DNA from 2 places in the Enterobacter sp. FW301-JW81 genome. Region 2 is predicted to be linked to the other one. Evidence: predicted binding sites of a transcription regulator. Region 2 holds the regulator's gene; the other holds the start of a gene.
What was found. Region 2 encodes Fur, which represses iron uptake genes when iron is present. Its sites were predicted from a motif close to ATAATAATGAGAACNACTATCAA; they were not measured.
Positions count from the first base shown of each region.

Region 1 (3,690 bases), on a different contig from region 2:
CGAGGAGTTTTTGGGCTTCAACGGCAAATTCCAGCGGCAGTTCAGAGAACACGTCCTTACAGAAGCCGTTAACGATCATCGAGATGGCATCTTCTTCGCTGATCCCGCGCTGCAGGCAGTAGAAGAGCTGATCTTCCCCAATCCGCGACGTCGTCGCCTCATGTTCAAGCTGGGCGGTGTTGTTTCGACACTCAACGTACGGGAAGGTGTGCGCGCCGCAGTCTGCGCCAATCAGCATTGAGTCACACTGGGTAAAGTTTCGCGCGTTGGTGGCCGTCGGCATGATTTTCACCAGCCCGCGATAGCTGTTCTGGCTGTGCCCGGCAGAGATGCCTTTCGAGATGATGGTCGATTTGGTGTTTTTACCAATGTGGATCATCTTGGTGCCGGTATCCGCCTGCTGATGGCCGCTGGTGAGCGCCACCGAGTAGAACTCACCGATGGAGTTATCCCCACGCAGAATGCAGCTCGGGTATTTCCAGGTGATGGCAGAGCCGGTTTCTGACTGGGTCCACGACATCTTGCTGTTTTCACCTTCGCACAGCGCGCGCTTGGTGACGAAGTTCAGGATGCCTCCGGTATTGCCGTCGCCGGGGAACCAGTTTTGCACCGTCGAGTACTTCACCTCGGCATCTTTATGGATGATGACCTCCACCACCGCCGCGTGCAGCTGATAGCTGTCGCGCACCGGGGCGGAACACCCTTCGATGTAGCTAACGTAGCTGCCTTCGTCCGCCACCAGAATCGTGCGCTCGAACTGACCGGTTTTTTCCGCATTGATGCGGAAATAGGTCGAGAGCTCCATCGGGCAACGTACCCCTTTCGGCACGTAGATAAAGGTGCCGTCTGAGGCCACCGCCGCGTTGAGCGCCGCAAAGAAGTTGTCGTTAGAGGGCACCACGGTCCCGATGTATTTTTTCACCAGTTCCGGATGATCGTGAATGGCTTCGCCGAAGGAGCAGAAAATGATCCCCTGCTCGGCCAGCTTTTCGCGGTAGGTGGTCGCCACCGAGACGGAGTCAAAAATGGCGTCCACCGCCACCTCTTTCCCCTCACGCACCGGCACGCCCAGCTGGTTAAAGGCCTCTTCCACCTCTTTGCTGAGGAAGCTGTTTTCCGCGCCGGTTTGCTGCACCGCGCCGGGCTGCGAGGCGCAGGTGTCATCACAGCTGCCGCAGGAGGGCGCGGAGTAGTAGCTGTAGTCCTGATAGTTCAGCTTGTCATAATGCGCTTTCAGCCAGTGTGGCTCTTCCATCTCCAGCCAGGCGCGGAAGGCGCTCAGGCGAAACTCCAGCATCCACTCGGGTTCATTTCGTTTCGCCGAGATCGCCCGAACGACATCTTCGTTGATGCCTTTCGCCAGCTCGTCCGTCTGCAGCTGGGTGAAGAACCCCTCTTTATAGTTGAGGTGCCCACCGCTCCAGGTATTTACTTCACTCGTTGCTTCAGTATTACGAGACATAGTACCGCCTATACCCCAAAGCTTTCGCCGCAGCCGCATTCGCTCTGGGCTTTCGGGTTATGAAATTTGAATAACTGGTTTAAGCCTTCGCGGACGTAGTCCACTTCGGTGCCGTCGATAAACGGCATGGCCTGCAGCGCGACGTACAATTTTGCGCCGTCCGTTTCGAATACCAGGTCATCCTTCTCGGGTTCGATGACGGTGTCGAGCACGTAACCGAAGCCTGCGCAACCGGTCTGTTTGACACCTAAACGCACGCCGAGGATCTCGGGCTTTTTCGCCACCAGCTCGTGAATATGCGCCGCCGCCGCCGGCGTGAGTGTTAAGCCGCGCCAGGCAAAATCGGCAGGATTAAAGGTTTCTGAATGCAGTTCCATAGGTCCACCTCATCTGATAAGCCATCAGGGCATAACACCATGTTAGTGATAACGATTATCACTTCAACCCTCTGACAGCAGGGGCATTCGGCTAAACCGCCCTTTTTGGCTACTTTTATTAAGCATAGACCCTGTAGGAAGATGCAGGCAGGATGGATTTATTTGTTCAATATATTGATTAATAATGCATTTCGTCACGGCATTTATGACGGAGAGGAGAAAAATAAAATATGCATCGGAAATGCCTATTTTTGAGATAGCTTTAGTGAGGAACGGGACAAAAACAAAAAAAGGCCCTCAAGGCCTCTCACGATCAGTGATGAAATGAGACAGCAAAGCCCTGCTCACGCCAGTGGTCTAGCTGTTCCTGCTGGCGAGGCGTTGGCGATTTTCCCGTCCAGACGAAGATTTTTTGCCCGGGGAAAAGCTCGGGACGCGGTGAGTCAATCGGTTCAGCCAGCACGTCAATATGCCAGCCCTTCTGCGATAAGCGCGCGGCCTCGAGCCAAAGATGGGTACGGTCATCGCATTCCCAGCCAATAAGGAGAGCGTCCTGACCGGCTTTCTTGCGGGATTCCGCCAGACTCGCAATCGCGAATTCGATCAGCACGCCGTCAAACAGGCTCGCCATGTGACGCACGGTGTTTTGATCCTGATTCATTCGCTGACGGACAGGAGAGATAATATTGTCAATCAGCGGATCCATCGCGTGATCGCGGCGGAACTCGCCTATTTTGGCGCGCAGCTTTGCCGGGCTGGCGTAGCGCAAAACGGTCATCATCTCTTCCTGGAACGAGACCCAGTTGCCCTGCGTCAACACTTCCTTGTTTTCCAGCAAGGCTTTCACTTTTCCGACCGAAACGCCGCTTTTCATCAGGCGTTTGATCTCTTCAATGCGCAGGATATCTTCATCGTCGAACTGACGATGACCCCCTTCGCTGCGCTGCGGCTTCAACAATCCATAACGGCGCTGCCAGGCACGCAGCGTAACGGGGTTGATACCGCATCGTTCGGCCACTTCGCCGATACTGTAATAGGCCATTAACTCCCTCACGCTCAGAACTTCCATACCTAACTGCACCAACCTTATCAGATTGTACACACCATTTGTATAACTAAGACCGCATTTTGCTCAGGTGAATGAGCTGCTTCTCCCCCTCACCTGTTAATACATTGTTGTATAAAATTTGCAGTTCGTACAGTTAACTCTGCCCGATGTGTACAGCTTTATCAGAAATCTAATTTCTTCTCTGGCCACGCAATAGCCGGAATACCGCCGTGTCGGGGGCTGGCAAAAAGATGTCCCTGGAACTGGGAAATTCCCGCGGACTCCAGCCACATCCACTCTTCTGCCTTCTCAACGCCCACCGCGCAGAACTGGATCTCGAGCGAGGAACAGCATTTGATAATCGCCTGAATGATGGCCTGTCGGGGGCCGCTTTTGTGCACGTTAGCGACCAGATCGCGATTAATCTTAATTCTGTCCGGCTGGAACTGAGCCAGCAGCTGAAGCCCCGCAAATCCGGCGCCAAAGTGATCGATCGTCACGCTGAGGCCCGCACTTTTGAGCTGCCTGACCGAATCGGTGAATTCATCAAAACGGGAAATGGCTTCGCTTTCGGTAAACTCCACCACAATTTGCTCGGGCACAAACCCGTTTGCTTCAATTGCGGTGAGCAGGAAATCCACGGCATTGGGAATGTTAACCAGCGTCATGGGCAGCAGGTTAAGGGATAACGTCTGGTCCTGTAACCCCAGCGCGCTGGCCATGGAAAGCGCTACCTGCTTGCTCTGCAAATCAGATGCATATACCTCGTCACGCGGGCGGTTAGCGAAATAGACGCCAGGCGA
Region 1 covers NZ_JBYTBA010000001.1:593,182-596,871, reverse strand. The annotation lists gene sufB (Fe-S cluster assembly protein SufB) at 1-1,462, opposite strand, end outside; gene sufA (Fe-S cluster assembly scaffold SufA) at 1,471-1,839, opposite strand; gene AC3WOK_RS02820 (MerR family transcriptional regulator) at 2,153-2,881, opposite strand; gene AC3WOK_RS02815 (diguanylate phosphodiesterase) at 3,070-3,690, opposite strand, start outside.
Region 1: the regulator Fur is predicted to act here: its motif matches at 1,879-1,901, upstream of sufA (Fe-S cluster assembly scaffold SufA).

Region 2 (3,690 bases):
GCTGATACTGCGAATTGATTAAAAAGAGAGCGACTGGAAGGCTGCGGGCTTCCAGTCGTTGGCGTGCCGTTTTTGGTGATGTATGATGGCGCGCTTATCGCCCGGGCATTAGCAGGGCGGCGTGTTTCCCCCGAAGTCTCAGAATCATGGCCAAAGAACAAACGGACCGTACGACACTAGATCTGTTCGCGAATGAACGTCGACCGGGACGACCCAAGACGAATCCGCTTTCGCGCGATGAACAGCTGCGTATCAATAAACGCAACCAGCTTAAACGCGATAAAAATCGTGGGCTTAAGCGTGTCGAACTGAAGCTTAACGCCGACGCCGTCGATGCGCTTAACGAGCTGGCTGACGCGCGAAATATCAGCCGCAGCGAGCTCATTGAAGAGATGTTGATCGCCCAGCTTGAGACGTTACGCAGCCAGGCATAAGTCTGAAAATCCCCTTTATCGCCCTTTTCATGTAGCACGGAGTGCAGTCCTGCGCGATAGCTGTTTCCGCAGGGTTGCCAGTTCTGCTATTATTGCCCTTATCCGTGGCCGAATTGCGCCACCATACTATTAAGTTTCAAGAGGTTATTTTACTCATGGCAATCATCGGCATTTTCTTTGGCAGTGATACCGGCAATACCGAAAATATCGCAAAAAACATTCAAAAACAGCTCGGTAAAGACGTTGCTGATGTGCATGACATCGCCAAGAGCAGCAAAGAAGATCTCGAAGGCTATGACATTCTTCTGCTGGGTATTCCAACGTGGTACTACGGTGAAGCCCAGTGCGACTGGGATGATTTCTTCCCGACGCTGGAAGAAGTCGACTTCAACGGTAAGCTGGTCGCCCTGTTTGGCTGCGGCGATCAGGAAGACTACGCCGAGTACTTCTGTGACGCGCTGGGGACTATCCGCGACATCATTGAGCCGAATGGCGCAGTGATCGTTGGCCACTGGCCAACTGCCGGTTACCACTTCGAAGCGTCTAAAGGCCTGGCCGATGACGATCATTTCGTGGGTCTGGCCATTGACGAAGACCGCCAGCCAGAGCTGACGGCAGAGCGCGTTGAGAAATGGGTTAAGCAGATCCGTGAGGAACTGCACCTGGACGATATTCTTAACGCCTGATTTTTATCGCGGCGCAGCGGCGGCTGCGCCCGTGCTCCAGGTCAAACCGATTAAATTAATCGCTACAATCTTTTAACTTTTTCGCCCAGACCTGTACAATGTCTCCCTGATAAACGTGGTTTTCCATTGAGCAAGTTTGTTGGTGATACCACGTTTTTATAAGCATATTTTGCCTGAGACTTGCAGTTTTCATTTAGCCATGGCAGTTCTATAATGAGACGCATTATCCCGGGTGCATTTTCTGTCACTTCCTACAGAAGTGAATCGTTTAGCAACAGGACAGATTCCGCATGACTGACAACAATACCGCATTAAAGAAGGCTGGCCTGAAAGTTACGCTTCCTCGGTTAAAAATCCTCGAAGTGCTTCAGGGTCCAGACAATCACCATGTCAGTGCGGAAGACCTCTATAAACGTCTTATCGACATGGGTGAAGAGATTGGGCTGGCTACCGTCTATCGCGTGCTGAACCAGTTTGATGACGCGGGCATTGTTACCCGTCATAATTTCGAAGGTGGTAAATCTGTTTTCGAACTGACCCAGCAGCAGCACCACGATCACCTGATCTGCCTCGATTGCGGCAAGGTCATTGAATTTAGCGATGATTCCATTGAATCACGCCAGCGTGAAATCGCCGCGCGTCATGGCATCCGCCTGACCAACCACAGCCTGTACCTTTACGGTCACTGCGCTGAAGGCGACTGCCGCGAAGATGACCACGCGCACGACGCAAAATAATCAGTCTTCATACTCTGAGCCAGCCGCAAGGTTGGCTTTTTTTTCGCCTGTTTTCAGGTATAAAAAAGCCCGGTAAGCATAGCGCCACCGGGCATGGTAACAGCAGGTTAGTTACTGTTATTGCTGCGGATCTCTTTCCAGATCTGGTCGCAACGCTTCGCCACTTCCTGATCGTTACCGGTTTTACGCGCCTGGATACAGGCCTGGTAATCCATCACGCGAACATTTTCCTGCGTTGCGAACTGCTCATGCGCCTTCTCTTTTTTCAGCACATTCAACACGCTCTGGCAGGCCTGAATTTTCTCCGGCGAGCCTTCAGCGGTATTGATGCACGCGCTATAGGCCTCCTTCAGCCGGGAATCTTCTTTAGGCGCCTGGCTCTGAGAACACGCCACCAGCCCCGACGCCAGCAGCGCGACAATTACGATTTTTTTCATCATGTGCAGTCTCCGGTCCGGCGGGCGCTAACCCGCCGGACGATTCATCAGAAGATGGTGAACGGTGCGATAACCATGAATTTCACGTCACGTTCATCCTGGAAGATGTTGCCGTAACCGCCCGCATAGCTCGGGATATCGGAGTGGTTGTCATACTGGGTGAAGTGCAGTTTGAACATCGTGCCTTTCGCGCGGCCATCCTGCAGGGTATAGATAGCATCCAGGCTGTAGGAGGACTCTTTCAGGCGATAGTTTGGATCGTAATAGGCGTCCGGTGTTGCCATATCGGCAGGTTTTGCATCCCAGGCGTAAGCGTAAGAGGCACCCACGGCCCAGCCAGGCAGATTCCAGTTTTTGAGGTCATACATTGCGCCGAAGAAGACCGCTTTCTCGCCGTCGGCGTTGAAGTCGGAACGGTTATCCCACCAGATATCAAGACGGCCGTTGGACGATGCATAGGTCGGGGTCATACGCTGCAGGAAGTACCCCTGCTGCCCTTCCGCCTTCACCCACGTGCCTTCCAGGCGCAAATCAACCTGACCGACCTTGTAGCCAAAGGTCAACGCCTGCAACCACGCGGTACCGTCATAAATATCATTGACGCCACCGTTGCTGACCTTGTCGCGCGTGCCGTAGAACTGGTAGCTGGTGCTCAGCGGGCTACCCGCAACATCAAACTTATAGCTGGCCTTGGCAAAATACTGATCGACATAACCTTGCGCCTGGCCAAATGCGGCTTCGAGAACCAGATCGTTTTTGAAGTCGTATTTCGCACCCAGCGAGTGCAGATAATCTACTTTGGTTTTCTTATCGTTCTGGTAGAACTTGTCCATTTCGATGTGCCATGGTGCTTTATACTCGTTGGTCCACATATAAGAGAAGCTCAACGCACCCGCATCACCGTAGTCAAAGTTCGCCCCGGCTTCTGCCCCCTGATAGGTACCCGGCATAAAGCTCCAGTGCGGTGCTAACAGCGTCTGGCCGGTTGGCTGAATATAGCCACCGCGCGCCCATACCGGGCCGTATTTAAATTTCGCTGCGGCCTTATAAAGGCTGATTCCGCTCTTATCCCCGGACCAGTCTTCTTTATAAGCTTTGTTGCTGGAGGAGAAGGCAATTTCGTTCGGGTGGCCGCTGTCGCCGTTTTCCGCCATTTCGATTGCGGTGAACGCAGCAATATCCAGACCGAACATATCCGCGGCATAACCCGACTGGAAGTCCAGGTTGGCGTTCCAGGTGGAGTGAGAAAGGTTAGTTTTGTATTTGTCTTCAGTGACGTCTTTACGGTCACGTTCACGCTGCCAGTAATAAATACCGCCCGTGAGGGTAGAATCTTCGATGAAACCCGCGGCTTTCGCCTCTGGTGTAACGACCAGGCCCGACATTGCTGTCACAC
Region 2 covers NZ_JBYTBA010000005.1:415,980-419,669, reverse strand. The annotation lists gene ybfF (esterase) at 1-18, shown strand, start outside; gene ybfE (LexA regulated protein) at 147-434, shown strand; gene fldA (flavodoxin FldA) at 590-1,120, shown strand; gene fur (ferric iron uptake transcriptional regulator) at 1,411-1,857, shown strand; gene chiQ (ChiQ/YbfN family lipoprotein) at 1,965-2,294, opposite strand; gene chiP (chitoporin ChiP) at 2,342-3,690, opposite strand, start outside.